DNA from 3 places in the Burkholderia seminalis genome. Region 2 is predicted to be linked to each of the others. Evidence: riboswitches for the same ligand, from Rfam matches in the RefSeq annotation. Region 2 holds a riboswitch; each other region holds the start of a gene.
The links. Region 2 has a riboswitch for cobalamin ahead of WJ12_RS32490 (CbtB domain-containing protein). Riboswitches for the same ligand answer to the same signal wherever they lie in the genome.
Positions count from the first base shown of each region.

Region 1 (5,802 bases), on a different replicon from region 2:
TGAAGAGGTGTGGAGCTGGCACTGGGCCGAGGGCGGCGTATCGGGCGACGCGATGTTCAACGCGCATTTCTCGCCCGACGGCACCGTGATCCGGACGTCGCGCTCGGAGGCGCCGGGGCGCGAAAAGCCCTGACGTCGCGGCACGCACGCAGGCTGTTCCGTCAGAATGCCGTGCCGCCGAACAGGGCCGCCGCCATCTCCGGATTCGACGGCCAGTACATGTGCATGTACGTCGCGACGATCGCGCCGCAGCGGTAGACGGCTTCGCCGCTGCCCGGCGCGCCGTCGGGGCGCGCGGCGCTCGCGACCGGCACCAGCGGCGTCGCGAACCGCGAATAGTGGAACGTATGGCCGCGCATCGGCCCGTTGCGCGTCTCGAGTTGCTGCATGCCGAGCGCCGCGAACCGGCGCTGCATCGTCGCATGACCCGGCAACACGCCCAGCATCGGCGTCGTCACGCCGTCCACGTCGGTCAGCGATTCGCACAGATACACCATCCCTCCGCATTCCGCGACGATCGGCCGGCCGGCCGCCGCGTGCGTGCGAATCGTCCGCGCGGTCCCGGCATTCGCCGCGAGCGTCGCCGCATGCAATTCCGGATAACCGCCCGGCAGGAACAGCGCGTCGCAATCGTCGGGCACCGGTTCGTCGGCGAGTGGCGAGAAGAACCGCAACGCCGCACCGAGCGCATCCAGCAGCGCGAGGTTCGCCGGATAGATGAACGAGAACGCCGCATCGCGTGCGACGGCGATCCGCTTGCCCGCAAGCACGCGCGGCAGCGGCGCCGCGGCGTCCGGTGCCGCGAACGCGACGGCCGGCGGCAATTCGGCGAGCGCCGTCCGCGCGAGCACGTCGGCCGCGCGCTCGAGCCGCGCGTCGAGATCGTCGATGTCGGCCGGTTGATGCAGGCCGAGATGCCGCTCCGGCAGCGTGATGCCCGCATCGGCCGGCACGTGTCCGAGCCAGCGGAGGTCGCCGGGCAGCGCCTGTTGCAGCAGTTCCGCATGCCGCGCGGAGCCGACGCGGTTTGCCAGCACGCCGTGAAACGGCAGTGTCGGCCTGAACCGGGCGAGCCCGAACGCGATCGCCGCGAATGTCTGCGCCATCGCCTTCGCCGAAATCACCGCGACGACCGGGACGCCGAACGCGGCCGCGAGATCGGCGCTGCTCGGCGTGCCGTCGAACAGCCCCATCACGCCTTCGATCAGGATCAGATCCGCGTCGCGCGCGGCATCGGCGAGCAGCGCGCGGCAGCCGGTTTCGCCGACCATCCCGAGATCGAGCGCATGCACGGGCGCGCCGCTCGCGCGCTCGAGCAGCATCGGATCGAGAAAGTCGGGCCCGGTCTTGAACACGCGTACGCGGCGGCCGAGCCGGCGGTGCAGCCGTGCAAGACCGGCCGTCACCGACGTCTTGCCCTGGCCCGACGCGGGTGCGCTGACGAACAGCGCGGGGCAGGCCGGCACGCTCAGAACTCCACGCCGCGCTGCGCCTTCACGCCTTGCTCCTTGTACGGGTGCTTGACGAGCCGCATTTCGGTGACGAGGTCGGCCGCGTCGATCAGCGCATCGGGCGCGTGCCGCCCCGTGACGACGACGTGCACCGAAGCGGGACGCGCGACGAGCGTCGCGAGCACTTCGTCGAGCGGCAGGTATTCATACTTCAGCACGGTGTTCAGCTCGTCGAGGATCACCATCCGGTAGTCGCCGCTCTCGATCATCCGGCGCGCCTCGTCCCAGCCCTTGCGCGCGGTCGCGATATCGGCGTCGCGGTTCTGCGTGTTCCACGTATAGCCGTCGCCCATCGTCACGAAATCGCATTCCGCGACCGCGCCGAGAAAGTCGCGCTCGGACGTATGCAGCGCGCCCTTGATGAACTGCACGACACCGAGCCGCATGCCGTGGCCGAGCACGCGCACGGCCATGCCGAACGCGGCCGTGCTCTTGCCCTTGCCGTTGCCGGTATTGACGATCAGCAGGCCCTTTTCCAGGGTGGCGGCGGCCTGCTTCTTCTCGTGGCCGGCGCGGCGGCGTTCGGTCATCCGCTGATGGGATTCGGCATCGGTCTTCATCGGAAATCGTCCTGTCGAAAGCGAAACAAAGGGTTCAGAGCGGGCCGGCGAGGGCAACCGTCACGCCGTCCCGGATGGATTTGGGGCCCAGCAGCCGGCCATGCGGCGCCGCGAGCTGCGCGCAGGGTTCGGCCACGCCCGCCACCCCGAAGCGCGCCAGCGCGGCGTCCGACGGGCCGCTCGCGGCCAGTTCGGGACGGCTCGCCAGCTGCGCCGCGTCGAACGCGACGAGCGGCCAGCCGCGGCGCGCGCACAGCATGCGCAGCGCCCGCGCACACGCCTTGTCGGCGAGCGTCGCGACGAGCGCCGGTTCGGCGGCCGGGTAACGCGCCAGCGCCGCACGGATCGCGGCATCGAGCTGCGCGGCCGTGACGCCCGCGCGAAAACCGATGCCGAGCGCGACGCGCATCATGCGCGGCCGCCGAGCGCCGCACGCACGGCCGGATCGTCGGCAAGCGCCGCGACGCGGCCGATCACGACGATGGCCGGTGAACCGATGCCGGTTGCGCCGACGCGTTCGACGAGCGTGTCGAGCGTCGCGAGGACCTGCCGCTGCTCGGGGCGGGTCGCATGCTCGATCGCCGCGCACGGCGTATCGCCGGGCAGGCCGCCGCCGCGCAGCGCGGCGGTGATCGCGTCGAGCCGGCGGATGCCCATGTAGATCACGATCGTCATGCGCGTGGCCGCGAGCGCGCGCCAGTCGGGCTCGTCGGCGCCCGCGCCGTGGCCCGTGACGAAGATCACGCCCTGCGCGGCGCCGCGCTGCGTGACCGGGATGCCGAGCGCGGCCGGCGCGGCAATGCCTGCGGTGATGCCGTTCACGATCTCGACCGCAAAACCCGCCGCGCCCAGCGCGGCCAGTTCCTCGCCGCCGCGGCCGAACACGAACGGATCGCCGCCCTTGAGCCGCGCGACGCTGCGGCCCGCCCGCAAGTGCGCGAGCATCGCGGCGACGATCGCTTCCTGCGGCGTCGACGCATGGCCGCCGCGCTTGCCGACGTGCTCGACCTGCGCATCGGCGCGTGCATGGCGCAGCACGTCGGGATTCACGAGATCGTCGACGAGCAGCACGTCGGCCGCGCCGATCGCACGCACGGCCTTGAGCGTCAGCAGGTCGGCGTCGCCGGGGCCGGCGCCGATGAGCCACGCGCGGCTCATCGCACGCGGCACGGCACGCACCGTGTCGAAACAGTGGAAAGGAACAGGCGGGCGGCACATCGGCGGCCGGCGGGCAGGCAGTGCATGACGGATCGGACGAAGCCCGCGCGGACGCGGGCGGAATGCGCACCCCATCCGTCCCCCGCGGATCGGGCGTTCGGCGAGCATTGGGCTCGCCCCTTGCGTCGGCCGGTATCCGGGCTGGCCGCTTGCCAGGCCGCAGCCTTCCCGCCCGGTGAAGGGCAGTGGCATCGCGGGCGGCCTGGGCGCGTGCGCGGGGAGCGCGGCGCGCGGGCGGCGTACCGTTGCGGGGACAGCACAGGCCGGGCGGTCGTCCGCCTCCTGTTTCCCGTTTAACTGCATGCACGGAATGCGCATGCGAGCACCGAACGCGGCGCATACGATAGCACAGCGGTTCGCCCGCGCGAACCGGCCACGGCCGGCCTCCGGCACGGTGCGCCGGCGGTGCGCAACGCAGTCCGGCGCCCCGTGCCGCCTTGACGCTCCCGGCCCCGCCGCCTACACTCGCACGCGTTTTGGTGCTCGCGCGTGCCGCTCCGGCGCGCGCAGTTAAACGGGAAACAGGGAGCCTGCCTGCACCGCAGTCGAGCCAACCTGTGCTGCCCCCGCAACGGTAAGCGAACGTGTCGCGCGCGAGCGCGATGCAGCGCCGCTTCGCCGCCTGCCGCGTGCAGGCGGACGACCGCCACTGGATGCCGCGCGCATCCGGGAAGGCGAAGCGGCGTGTTCGCCAGCCCGGATACCGGCCTAAACGTTGGGGTTCAGCGCCGCGGGGAGGCGGCGCATCGTCCACGGCCGCAGCAGGCCCGACGCCCGGGGTGTTCCGCTTCCTCCGCCGATCAGCCCCCCGCGCGAACGCGCCGGGCCGGGACGGCGAACGGCAGGCGGCGCGGGCAGGGCCGGCGGCAGCCGTGTTGGCATTCACGATGTCGACCGTTCGCAAGGAAGCACCATGTCCGATTCGTTGTTCCGCCCGTCGCGCGGTTGTTCGCGCGGATCGCGCGGCGGTCTGCCTGCGCGTCGCCCGATGAATGGCCTCGCCGCCGCCAACGCGACGATCCCGTCCTGATTCCCTCTTCGACACCGGACCTACCATGACCCTACGCAAGCTTCCCGTCACGATCGTCACGGGCTTTCTCGGCAGCGGCAAGACGACGCTGATGCGCCACATCCTGCAGCACGCCGCGGGCCGCCGCATCGCGGTGATCGTCAACGAATTCGGCGAGCTCGGCATCGACGGCGAGATCCTCAAGGGCTGCGGCATCGGCTGCGAGGACGCCGACGGCGCGCAGGGCGAAGCGTCGGGCCAGCTGTACGAACTCGCGAACGGCTGCCTGTGCTGCACCGTGCAGGAAGAGTTCTACCCGGTGATGGAGGCGCTCGTCGAACGGCGCGCGGACATCGACCACGTGCTGATCGAGACATCGGGCCTCGCGCTGCCGAAGCCGCTCGTGCAGGCGTTCAACTGGCCGACGATCCGCAACAGCTTCACGGTCGACGCGGTCGTGACCGTGGTCGACGGGCCGGCCGCCGCGAGCGGCCAGTTCGCGGAAAACCCGCAGGCCGTCGACGCGCAGCGCCGCGCCGATCCGAACCTCGACCACGAATCGCCGCTGCACGAACTGTTCGCCGATCAGCTGTCGTCGGCCGATCTGGTGATCGTGAACAAGGCCGATCTGGTCGGCGACGCGGAATTCGCCCGGATCGAAACCGCGATCCGCGACGAGATTCCGCCGCAGGTGAAGATCGTGCGCGCGACGCGCGGCGAGCTCGATCTCGCGATGCTGCTCGGCCTCGAATCGGCATCGGAAGAAACGATCCACCTGCGTCACGATCATCACGGCTCGGCCGACGACGGTGATCACGATCACCATCACGACGATTTCGACTCGGTGGTCGTGTCCGGCGACGCCGGCACGCGCGAGGCGACGATCGCCGCGCTGCAGCGCGTGGTCGAAGCGCACACGATCTACCGCGCGAAAGGGTTCGCCGCGCTGCCCGGCGCGCCGATGCGGCTCGTGATCCAGGGCGTCGGCCGCCGCTTCGACAGCTATTTCGACCGACGCTGGCAGGACGGCGAAACGCGCGCGAGCCGCTTCGTGCTGATCGGCGAGGATCTCGACGCGGCCGCGCTGCAACGCGCGTTCGACGCCGCGTGCGCGGCCGAGCCGCAACAGGCGTAACGCACGATGCATCTGCTGCGCACCACGCCGGGCGGCTTCGTCGACGATACGCAGGGCGTCGTCCGGATCGACCAGCAGCCGGCCGACATCGTGATCCTGAGTTCGGCCGACACGACGCTGTCGCTGCTCGCGAGCGTCGTGCCGCGGTTGCCGGCCGGGTTCCCGAGCGTGCGGCTCGCGAACGTCACGTTCCTGCGGCAGCCGGCGTCCGTCGATTTCTACGTCGACGACGTGCTGCGTCATGCGAAGACGGTCGTGATCGATCATCTCGGCGGCGAAGCGTACTGGCCGTACGGGATCGAGCAGGCCGTGTCGCTCGCGTCGAAGCGCGGGCAGCAGCTCGCGATGTTCTCGGGCGACCTGCAGGAA
Region 1 is NZ_CP013398.1:1,813,224-1,819,025, forward strand. Features, by position in the region: gene bamE (outer membrane protein assembly factor BamE domain-containing protein) at 1-133, shown strand, start outside; gene WJ12_RS08185 (cobyrinate a,c-diamide synthase) at 162-1,466, opposite strand; gene cobO (cob(I)yrinic acid a,c-diamide adenosyltransferase) at 1,469-2,071, opposite strand; gene WJ12_RS08195 (cobalamin biosynthesis protein) at 2,106-2,483, opposite strand; gene cobA (uroporphyrinogen-III C-methyltransferase) at 2,480-3,289, opposite strand; cobalamin riboswitch at 3,400-3,635, opposite strand; cobalamin riboswitch at 3,750-4,015, shown strand; gene cobW (cobalamin biosynthesis protein CobW) at 4,345-5,433, shown strand; gene cobN (cobaltochelatase subunit CobN) at 5,440-5,802, shown strand, end outside.
Region 1: another riboswitch for cobalamin. It lies ahead of cobA (uroporphyrinogen-III C-methyltransferase); the one in region 2 lies ahead of WJ12_RS32490 (CbtB domain-containing protein).

Region 2 (5,802 bases):
TCGCGCTTCGCGCCGATGCGCGGGAAACCGAGATTGTGTGTCGTGACCATGAAGCTGCCGTCCAGAGAAAAATTGAAGATCCGGCAGCCATCATAGGGATTTCAACACATGAAATAAAATGGCATTATTTCATTCATCCATTAAAGTTGTTCATGCATTCATTGCGTGCCCCCCATCCATGCTGGAACGATTCCATCTCGTCGTCATTCGTGAAGTCGAGCGCCAGGGCTCGCTGACCGCGGCCGCCAATGCGCTGCACCTCACGCAATCGGCGCTCAGCCATACCGTCCGGAAGATCGAGCAGCAGCTCGGCACGCCGATCTGGGACCGCGAAGGCCGCGGCCTGCGGCTCACGCAGGGCGGGCACTACCTGCTGAAACTGGCGAACCGGCTGCTGCCGCAGTTCGAACTCGCCGAGGAGCGGATGAAGCAGTACGCGAAGGGCGAGCGCGGCACGCTGCGCATCGGGATGGAATGCCACCCGTGCTACCAGTGGCTGCTGAAGGTCGTGTCGCCGTACCTGTCGCGCTGGCCCGACGTCGACGTGGACGTGAAGCAGCGCTTCCAGTTCGGCGGCATCGGCGCGCTGTTCGGCCATGACGTCGACGTGCTCGTGACACCCGACCCGTTGAACAAGCCGGGGTTGCGCTTCGATCCCGTGTTCGATTACGAGCAGGTGCTGGTGGTCGCCGACTCGCACCGGTTCGCGAACGCCGACTACGTCACGCCCGAGCAGCTGACCGACGAGATCCTGATCACGTACCCCGTCGAAACCGACCGGCTCGACATCTACAACCAGTTCCTGACGCCGGCCGGCATCGTGCCGAGGCGGCACAAGTCGATCGAGACGACCGACATCATGCTGCAGATGGTGGCGAGCGGGCGCGGCGTGGCCGCGCTGCCGAGATGGCTGGCCGACGAGTACGCCGACCGGATGCCGGTCGTGCCGGTCAAGCTCGGCAAGAAGGGAATCGCGAAGCAGATCTTCCTCGGCATCCGCGAGGCGGATGCATCGATCGACTATCTGGCCGCGTTCGTCGCGCTGGCGCGCGAATCGACGTGGAGCGCGCCGCGCATGCTGCGCTAGGCGCGCATCGCGATGCGTTCGCTGCGTTCGACCCAGGCACCGAACAGCAGGCCGATCGTCGTCCACATGATCGCCTGCATCCCGAGCGCGGCGACGCGGAACTTCCACAGCAAGGCAGCCGGGAATGCGGCCGGTACCTCGTCGAACGACGGCAACCCCAGCTGCACGGCCGCGATGATCGCGACGAACACGAGGCCCGCGACGATCGACGCGTTCCATTGACCGAGCTTCGCCAGCAGGTGGCGGCGCACGCCGACCGAGAACACCATCGTCGCGATCGAGATCGCGATCATCAGGAAGAACAGGCCCGTGCGCTGGCCGATCGTATCGGGGTCGCCGACCGCCGGCGGATTGGCCGGGTACTTGATGTTCGGCACGATCACGAGGGCGATGAACGCCGCCAGCGCGAGCCACGCGGCGAGCTGCCGTGCCGGCAGGCGGCCGCCGCGCCCGTACGCATAGGCAAAGACCAGCGAGAACAGTCCGCCGAAAGCCGCGCCATAGGTCACGACGCCCGTCAGCAGGCCGAGACCGGCCTGGGTGTGGCGGCTGACCAGTTCGACCTCGTGATCGTGATCGTGCCCGGGCTCGTCGCCCTTGGCGGCATCGAGTTTTTCTTCAAGGGAGATCGCCCGATCGACTTGCGGTTCGCCGACGATTTTCGCGAAACCGAACGTGATGAGACCCGCGGCGATGCCTGCGAGCATCCCGCGCATGAGCAGCTTTCCGACCATCGTGTGCTCCGCGTCAGTGGCAGGGAAAGCCGAGCAGATGGCGGCCGTCGTGGACGAACTCGTGGACATACATGCCCGGCACGAGCGACGTCGCGCCTTGTTCCGCGCCGACGAAATACAGGGCGAGCAACAGGATCAGGCCGACGAATACGGCCCAGGGCAACAGTTCACGGACGGGGATGGGGGCCGGCACGACCGCCGGCTTCAGCACTGCTTCGCTCATGGATGCACCTCAGGGGAATCGCGCCCCGACAAATGATGGATGGGTACGAAGGCAGGTCTGGCTTCCGGGATCGTCGATTCTCCGGTTACAGTGGCGCGACCGCGCCGGAATTGCACCGGCTTCCGCGTTTCGTATCGGGCGAATTGTACGCGCGAACGGGCGCGTATTGAAGTGATCGCGCGGTGACAATCACGTCCCGTTCCGGATCATCCGACCATCGACATGACCCTGCATGCCTCGTTGCGCCTGATCGCACACGCATCGACCCGGGCGATGCGCACCGGCACGTTCCCCGACGACGATCCGCTCGACGCGCGCGGGCGCGCCGAAGCTGCCGCGTGGCGCGGCCGGTGGTCACGCGCCGGCGGATCGCTCGTCGTGCTGTGCAGCCCCGCATGCTGTGCGCGGCAGACCGCCGATGCGCTCGGGCTGCGCGCCGACGTCGACGACGCGCTGCGCGACATCGACTACGGCAACTGGCGCGGCAAGCGCCTGAGCGACCTCGCACGCGATCTGCCGGGCGAACTTGCCGCGTGGATCGGCGATCCGTCCGCCTCGCCGCACGGCGGCGAATCGTTCGCAGCCGCCGCGCATCGGGTCGGCACATGGTTGAACGCGCTGCCGCCTGGTCGCGACGTGATCGCGATCACGCACGCGCCGCTCGTCCGTGCGGCCCTCGCGCATGTGCTGCGGATGGATCCGGCGGCGGCCGCGCGTCTCGACATCGCGCCGCTGTCATGCACGACGTTCGCCGCTTCGCCGGACGGCTGGTCATGGGTCGCGCCGGATGACGACCGACGCGACGCCGGTGCGTCAACCACCGTTGCGCCCACTATGTGAGCGATCAGGGCGACGCAGCGCCGAGCATTCGGCCAATCAGCTTACATCCCGTAAGACACACCGTTCGTGGTCCCGACTGTCATCAAACTGACTGCTGGTCACCGCTAGGATCGGACGCGGTTCCCTCACGAGATGCCGTCATGAATCAACCTGCTTCGTCCGCCCCGAACAACGCCGGCTCCATCGAACGTACCAGGCAGATCGGCTATGCCGTGTTCCTGCTGGTGCTCGTGCTCGGCGCCCTCTATATCGGCACGCACCTGTTCGACGATCTGTCGCCGGTCCGCGAAGGCTCGCTGTTTCCGTACCTGTTGCTCGGCGCGGCATTGCTGATCGCGCTCGGCTTCGAATTCGTCAACGGCTTCCACGACACCGCGAATGCGGTCGCCACCGTGATCTATACGCATTCGCTGACGCCGAACGTCGCGGTGATCTGGTCGGGCATGTGGAACTTCCTCGGCGTGATGGTCTCGAGCGGCGCCGTCGCGTTCGGGATCCTGCAGTTGCTGCCCGTCGAGCTGATCCTGCAGGTCGGCAGCGGGGCGGGCTTCGCGATGGTGTTCGCGCTGCTGATCGCCGCGATCGTGTGGAACCTCGCGACCTGGTATTTCGGGTTGCCCTCGTCGAGCTCGCATACGCTGATCGGGTCGATCATCGGCGTCGGGCTGATGAACCAGCTGATGCACGGGCCGTCCGGCACGAGCGGCGTCGACTGGGGTCAGGCGCTCGGCGTCGGCAAGTCGCTGCTGGTCTCGCCGATCGTCGGCTTCCTGTGCGCGGCGCTGCTGCTGCTCGTGCTGAAAGCGCTCGTGCGGATTCCCGAGCTGTACAAGGAGCCGCCGAAGGATCAGCCGCCGCCGTTCTGGATTCGCTGCCTGCTGATCCTGACCTGCACGGGCGTGTCGTTCGCACACGGGTCGAACGACGGACAGAAAGGGATGGGCCTCATCATGCTGATCCTGATCGGCACGGTGCCGACCGCGTATGCGCTGAACAAGGCCGTCACGCCGGCCGAATCGCAAACCTTCGTGGCGGTCGCGAACCAGGCGGCCGCGACGTTCGGCAAGTACACGAACGGCGTCGCGCCGTCCGCGAACCCGCGCGCCGACGTCGAGCACTACGTTCAGCATCGCGAACTGACGCCCGCCGTGCTGCCGGCCGTGCAGCAACTGTCGACGTCGCTCGCGACCGCGGTCGGCGCGTCGGGCTCGATGGCGGCCGTGCCGCAGCGCGACGTCGACAACGTGCGCAACACGATGTATCTCGTCTCCGAAGCCATCCGCCTGATCGAGAAGTCCGGTCAGCCCGCGTTCGCCGCCGACGACAAGCTCGCGATCGACAACTATCGCAAGCAGCTAGACCACGCGACCAAGTTCATTCCGACCTGGGTGAAGGTCGCCGTCGCGATCGCGCTGGGCCTCGGCACGATGGTCGGCTGGAAGCGGATCGTCGTGACCGTCGGCGAAAAAATCGGCAAGCAGCATCTGACGTATGGACAGGGCGCATCGGCCGAACTCGTCGCGATGCTGACGATCGGCGCCGCCGACGTGTACGGCCTGCCCGTGTCGACGACCCACGTATTGTCGTCGGGTGTCGCGGGCACGATGGCGGCGAACGGCTCCGGACTGCAATGGAGCACGGTGCGCAGCCTCGTGCTCGCGTGGGTGCTGACGCTGCCGGCGTCGATCGCGCTTGCCGGCGGGCTCTACTGGTTGTTCCGGTCGCTGGCTTGATTCGGGTTGCAACGGGTGGCCGGTATCAGCCGGCCGCCTGTCGTGGAAGATTCACCGCTCGCCTCCGCGCCCCTCCGCACCGATCCGCCGCAGCGTTCGAATGTCCGTGCGCGCACCATGCCGTCCCCTCCTCGTTCCGAATTGAAGCGCAAGATCTGGAGCGCATCCGCACACGAACGTCGTTAGACTGGGTTCGTCGACTTTCTCCGTGGCCGCAACCATGCACGCAATGCTTCCGGGCGTTTCGCGCGACCCGGCGCCACATCGCTGACGAACCGAGGGACGCCCGTGAACATCGCCGATCTGCAACCTGCCATCGCATCGCCGGACATCGCGCGACGCGTCGACACCCTCGACTGGCCGACTGTCGGCGCCGAACTCGATCGGTACGGATGCGCGCATGTGCCGGGCCTGATTTCGACGGACGAGTGCGATGCGCTCGCGGCGCTGTATCCGCGGGATGCACTTTATCGTTCACGCGTGGTGATGGCGCGGCACGGGTTCGGTCGCGGCGAATACAAGTATTTTGCGTATCCGCTGCCAGCGGTCATCGCCGAGCTGCGCGCGACGCTCTACCCGCATCTCGCGCCGATCGCGAATCGCTGGAACCAGGCACTCGGGATCGACGTCCGCTATCCGAAAGACTCTACGACCTTCCTCGATCGCTGCCACTCGGCAGGACAGACGCGACCGACGCCGCTGATCCTGCAATACGGTCCCGACGACTACAACTGTCTCCATCAGGATCTCTATGGCGAGCACGTGTTTCCGCTGCAGGTCGCGATCCTGCTGTCGGCGCCGGGCCGCGATTTCACGGGTGGGGAATTCGTGCTGACGGAACAGCGGCCGCGCATGCAATCACGCGCGGAAGTGGTGCCGTTGATGCAAGGCGACGCGGTGATTTTCGCCGTGCATGGCCGGCCCGTGCAGGGGACGCGCGGCGTCTATCGCGTCAACCTGCGCCACGGCGTGAGCCGGATTCGCAGCGGCCACCGTCACACGTTGGGCCTCATCTTTCACGACGCGCAGTAGCAAGAATCGGGATGACGCTGATGAGAGCGTGCCGATCGTCACACACCGGATTCAAACCGGACACGCCGCGCGCCATTGCCCTGCGCCGCCAAGCCAGGCCCCGCCCGATCCGGCGCGGGCTTTTGCATTTCGGCGGCGTAAATGCGTGCGATG
Region 2 is NZ_CP013400.1:2,688,412-2,694,213, forward strand. Features, by position in the region: gene metE (5-methyltetrahydropteroyltriglutamate--homocysteine S-methyltransferase) at 1-50, opposite strand, end outside; gene WJ12_RS32480 (LysR family transcriptional regulator) at 179-1,087, shown strand; gene WJ12_RS32485 (CbtA family protein) at 1,084-1,821, opposite strand; gene WJ12_RS32490 (CbtB domain-containing protein) at 1,835-2,044, opposite strand; cobalamin riboswitch at 2,078-2,216, opposite strand; gene WJ12_RS32495 (histidine phosphatase family protein) at 2,267-2,884, shown strand; gene WJ12_RS32500 (inorganic phosphate transporter) at 3,025-4,617, shown strand; gene WJ12_RS32505 (2OG-Fe(II) oxygenase) at 4,906-5,649, shown strand.

Region 3 (5,802 bases), 1.1 Mb from region 2:
GAGCAGCGATGCGCCCGTGCTCAGCGCGTGGAGCTTCAGTTCGTCCCACGTGTGGTCGACGCTGAGGCTGACCGTCTGACGCGGCCGGCGGTTGAGCCAGGTCTGGTTGGTCTCGTCCTGCGGATTCAGGAGGCCGACGGCCAGACTCACCGGCGTCGAGCGGCCGATCGTCCCCTTGTACGACAGGTCGATGCCGCGGATGTGCGAGCGGCCGATGTTCATCGGCGAGAACGTTGCCGGGTTGTACGCGATCAGGTTGTTGACGTGCGTGTCGTAGACCGCCGCCGAGAACGTGCCGTACGACGTGTTCGCGTCGAGCGCGGCCTCGACCGACGTGCTGCGTTCCGGGCTGAGGTTCGGATTGCCGTAGCCGGGGTAGTACAGGTCGTTGAAACTCGGCAGGCGGAATGCGTTGCCGTACGACACGCGCGCGGTGTAGACCGGCGTGATCGTCCACGACAGCGCGGCGTTGCCGGTGTTCACGCCTTGCCCGGCGATGATCTCGCGACGCCCCGCGAGGAACAGCGTCACGCTGCCGAGCGTGGCCGACTGATGCAGCGAAAACGCCGAGTCGTTGCGCGTCGGTATGCCGCCGGGCGCGTCGATCGGCAGGAATGCCTGTTCGCGCGTGAAATCGTAGGCGAGCTTCGTTTCGCCCGACAGCGGCAGGCCGAACAGGCGGAACCCGTGCGCCTGATGGGTCAGCGACGTCGACGTGCTGATGCGCTGCGAATTGATCTGGTCGGTTGCGAGGGCCGGATTGTCCGCGTAGATGAACTGGCGGTCGTTCGCATAACCGAACGACTGGTCGAACTGCGTATCGGGCGTGATGTCGAGATGAAATGCGACGCCGGTCGTCAGCTGGTGATCGAGCTCGCGATTCGCATAGCCGCTGTTGTCGTAGGACAGGTCGGAGCGGTGATACAGCGCGAACGTCGAGATCGACCAGTTGTCGCGCGCATAGCCGAGCCGCGCATCGAGATCCTGCGCGTGATACGGATTGCGGCCGGCTTCGTGACCGTAGAAGAAGGGCCGCGTCGCATCGATGCCGGCCGTGTTGTAGTCGTGCAGCCCCAGCGAGTAGGTGACACCGCCGAGCGCGGCCAGCGGCCCTGTCGACGGCAGGGTGCCCGACGTGCGGAACTGCGTGTCGAACGTCTTGTTCGATCCGCCGCCGAACGACACGGTGGTCTGGTTCGGCCGGTTGGCGGCGCGGCGCGTGAAGAGCTGCACGACGCCGCCCATCGCGTTGCTGCCGAACGATGCGGCGGCCGGGCCCGAAATCACTTCCACGCGTTCGAACGCGTCGGTCGGCAGGTCGGCCCACGGCGCGATGCCGGTGGTCGGCGAGCCGATCCGGATCCCGTCGATGAACACGGCGACCTGGCTGGCCGACGAGCCGCGGATGCTGACCGACGCGGACGAGCCGGGGCCGCCGCTCTGCGAGACGGTCACGCCCGGCAGCGTCGCGAGCGCCTGCGTGATGCTCGGGTCGGTCGACGACAGCCGGTCGAGATCTTCTCGCGTAAGCACCTGCGTCGACGCATAGCGCCGGTCGAACGATTCGGGCAGGTGCCGCGTGTCGGTCACGCTGATCGTCGGCAGATCGGCGCCTTCCGCGGGCTGGGCGGGCGGCTGGAGCGCGGTATCGCCGGCGGCATGGGCGAGCGGGGTGAGCAGCGCGGTGGCGGCGGATGTGGCGAGCAGGTAACGAAGGTTCATCAGACAGCGAGAGAAAGCGTGTGGCGCGTAGGGCGGTCGCGAGCGAAGGGCGGGCAGGTTGCGCATGCCGACGGCGTGTCGGCGCGACGCTTCCGGCAGGGAAGCGGATTCGGGAACGAAGGACATCTGACGGATCCTGAGGTCGGGTCGTCCATGCAACGGGCGACCGCCAACGGCGGCGCTTGCGCATCGGGACACCCCGCCCGGTGCGGCTGCTGGACCTCGGGTCGATGGCAGGTCTCCTGGCTCGCGGGTCGTCATCCGTGCGGACCTTCCCGGTTTCCCAGTGGCGCGCAGTGGCACGGATTCGCCGCTCACAGTTGCGGGGGCAGCCGCAGATTCGAGTCGTTGCCCGTTCTGCGTTCCCTTTTGATCCCATCGCTGGGAACCATCAGCGCGCAAGGGTAATGGCGTGCGCTCCCGCACGTCAATTGCCGCGCCGCGCGAGGGTGCGAAAAAACGTCATTCTCCGGCAAGCGCTTTCCGAATCCTTTCGCTTGTGTGTTGGTGTCGAGTTTCTCGTCTGATGAATCGGGAGGGGCAAGCGGCATGCGAGCCGCGTCGTATCGAAGGCGAAACCGTAGGTTGTCCGGTCGACGTCAGCCGGCGCGTTGAGCAGCCCGGGCAGCGGCACAGCGTTGTCGCGGCGCGGATCGCCGAGCCGCATGCCGGTCGGTCGCCGCGGTTGCACGATCGGCCAGCCGAACAGCTGCAGATCGCGGAACAGCCCGCACCGACGACATCCTCGCCGCACGCGACCCGTCGCTGCCGGCGTTCTGATTGCCGGCGGGGCCGGGCGCGGCAGCGGCGCCCGGCGCGCGCCGTTACATGTGCGTGCCGGCGTGCGCGCGGCCGCCCGGGTCGCCGCCCCGATCGGGCGGCGTATTGTTCTGATCGATCTTCGCGAGCACGAAGCCGGCGTGCGGCAACGCGCCGGGCGAGCGGTGCATCGCTTGCGCGACGACGTCGTGCGGCGATGCGGCGGGGAAACCGGATGACGTCGCGCCCGGTTGGGCGAACGCCGGAAGGGAGGCGACCGCCAGGGCGGCGGCGACGATCGCGTGCGTGTTCATGGTGGCTCCTTCACGACTGACTGCGGGCAACGTCATCAGTCTAGGGCGCGAAACTTAACGCGTCGTGAAGGTGCCATGGCGCACGGATGACAGGATGTTCATGTGCGCCGCGACGCTCAGGCCGGCGTCGACACCAGTGCGCAGAAGTTCTCGAGATCGACGTTGCCGCCGCTGATCACGACGCCCACGCGCTTGCCCTGCAGCGCGTCCTTCATCCGTCGCGCGGCGGCGAACGCCAGGCAGCCGGTCGGCTCGACGACAATCTTCATACGGGTGGCGAAGAAGCGCATGCAGTCGATCAGCTCCGCGTCGGTCGCGGTCAGGATGTCGTCGACGTCGCGGCGGAGGATCGGGAACGTCAGGTTGCCGAGGTATTGCGTCTGCGCGCCGTCGGCGATCGTGCGCGGCGTGTCGATCCGCACGATCGCGCCGGACCGGAACGATTGCTGGCCGTCGTTGCCGGCTTCGGGTTCCACACCGTACAACTTCGCGTGCGGCGACAGCGCGCGGGTCGACAGCGCGGTGCCCGACAGCAGCCCGCCGCCGCCGAGCGGCGCGAACACCGCGTCGAGCGGGCCGACTTCGTCGAACAGTTCCTTGGCCGCCGTGCCCTGGCCGGCGATCACGTCCGGATGGTCGTAGGGCGGCACCAGCGTGAGTCCGTGCCGTTCCGCAAGATCGCGCCCGATCTGCTCGCGGTCCTCGGTGTAGCGGTCGTAGGTCACGACGTTGCCACCGTAGCCACGCGTCGCGGCCATCTTCGCGGCCGGCGCATCCTGCGGCATCACGATCGTCGCGGGAATACCGAGGATGCGCGCCGACAGCGCGATCGCCTGGGCATGGTTGCCGGACGAGAACGCGACGACGCCGTGGCGGCGCTGTTCGGCGTTGAAACGCGACAACGCATTGAACGCGCCGCGGAACTTGAAGGCGCCCATGCGCTGCAGGTTCTCGCACTTGAAGAACACCTGCGCGCCGAGCGCTTCGTCGATCGTTCGCGACGTCATCACCGGCGTGCGGTGCGCATGGCCTTCGAGCCGGGCCGCGGCCGCGGCGACGTCGTCGTACGTGGGGAGGGTCGGAGAGTTCATGGTTGCTCGAGAGTCGGAAAGGTCAGTCAACTGGAAAGCAGGGCCCCGCGTCACTTCGCGTCGTTGTAGACGGTCGCGCGCGAGACGCCGAGATGCTGCGACACGATCTCCATCGCGCGGCGCACCTCGAGGAAGCCGTCGGCCTTCAGCGTCTGCAGCAGCTCGCGGCGCTGGTCGGTCTTCAACTCGCGCGGCGTCGTCGCGAGGCGCGTCGCGAACGCGTCGATGCGCTGCCGGATCGCGTCCGCCCCGGCCGGATCGAGCGTGTCGACGACGGCCTCGCCGTCCGTGCGGCAGAACTGGTTCAGCATGCCCTGGAAGCCGCGGAACAGCGTGACGTCCGCATTCAGGCACAGCGCGGCCACGTAGCGCCCGGTTGAATCCTTGATGCCGATCGACGTGCTTTTCGCGGTGCGGCCGTCCGCGAAGCGGTTCGGGTAGTTCGCGAGCACCTGCGGGAAATCGTCGTCGGCGATGCGGGCGAGGCCGAGTTCGGTCGCGGGATCGCCGACCGCGCGCCCGGACAGGTTGTTGTGGATCGCGAGGATCGCGTGTTCCGGCGTGCGCAGGTCGTGCACGACGACCTCGGTGAACGGCGCGAACATCTCGCCGAGCCCTTCGGCGATGCGCTGCACCTGTTCGATCAGCGACGCCTGTTCGGACGACGGTGGCGTGCGGCGCGTGCTCATGCGTTTTCCCGGGGCGACGGGGCGTCGGCCGTTTCCGGCCGCGTGATGTCGGCCAGCAGCGGCCGGGCGATCCGCACGTAGTCGGCCGAGTCGAGCACGACCGAGCGGTCGAGGCGGCCCGCGTTGAAGGCGATCTCCGCGTTGCGTTCGACCAGCGCGGGATCGACGACGAGCGTGACGTTCGCGTCGAATACGAACGGCGGCACGGCGCCCATCACGCAGCGCGTGACGGCGGCCGCGACATCGGGCGACGCGAGCGTCGCCTTGCGGCGGCCAACTGCCTCGGCAACCTTGCGGAAGTCGATCTTCAGGTGGCCGGGGATCACGGCGAGCGCGGTCGCGTCGCCGCCGTCCTTGAACGTGCAGAGCATGGCCTTCGCCCCCTGTTCGGGGCGCGTGCCGCGGATCGCGGCGATCACGTCGGATTTACCTTCCGCCGGATGTTCGAGCACGCGGAAACGTGCACCGGACGTATTCAGCAGATCGCACAGCGTGTCGAAAACGGGAGAGTCGTTCATGTCGCTCCGGGCGGGAAGGCGCGCATCGCGGCGCGCGGGGAGCGAGCGTGCCGCTCGCTATCGATGGATTGTCCAAGTATAGACGTTTTGTCATGAGATAGGGCAACAGCGGGTGAGCCCGTGCGGGGTCTTTCTCCAACTGCGAAAGGCCGTTTCGTATTGCGAAATCTCCGCGAAGTTCCCGTCGCGCCGCCTTTCCGCCGCTTGAAAACTTGTTTTGCATCGCAAAATCGATCTGCTATCTCATTGAAAAACAAGGAAAATTTATATCTTATGTCTTATATAAGAGTTGGCCGAAAGCGCGCCGGACAGGATTAATATTGAGTCCATGCAGTTCGCTTCGTCACACGAAGCGGGCACGCTGAACCCTTTACTCAAATGCGCTTCGTTCCCAGGAGATAGACATGTCCCAATATCAAGACGACATCAAGGCAGTGGCTGGCTTGAAGGAGAACCACGGCAGCGCGTGGAACGCCATCAGTCCCGAGTATGCCGCCCGCATGCGTGCCCAGAACAAGTTCAAGACCGGCCTGGACATCGCGAAGTACACCGCGAAGATCATGCGCGCCGACATGGCCGCGTACGATGCCGACCCGGCCAAGTACACGCAGTCGCTGGGCTGCTGGCACGGTTTCATCGGCCAGCAGAAGATGATCTCCATCAAGAAGCACTTCAACAGCACCGAACGCCGCTACCTGTATCTGTCGGG
Region 3 is NZ_CP013400.1:1,625,065-1,630,866, reverse strand. Features, by position in the region: gene WJ12_RS27980 (TonB-dependent receptor domain-containing protein) at 1-1,722, opposite strand, end outside; cobalamin riboswitch at 1,938-2,130, opposite strand; gene WJ12_RS27975 (hypothetical protein) at 2,547-2,795, opposite strand; gene WJ12_RS27970 (threo-3-hydroxy-L-aspartate ammonia-lyase) at 2,912-3,886, opposite strand; gene WJ12_RS27965 (helix-turn-helix transcriptional regulator) at 3,937-4,575, opposite strand; gene WJ12_RS27960 (YbaK/prolyl-tRNA synthetase associated domain-containing protein) at 4,572-5,093, opposite strand; gene WJ12_RS27955 (isocitrate lyase) at 5,498-5,802, shown strand, end outside.
Region 3: another riboswitch for cobalamin. It lies ahead of WJ12_RS27980 (TonB-dependent receptor domain-containing protein); the one in region 2 lies ahead of WJ12_RS32490 (CbtB domain-containing protein).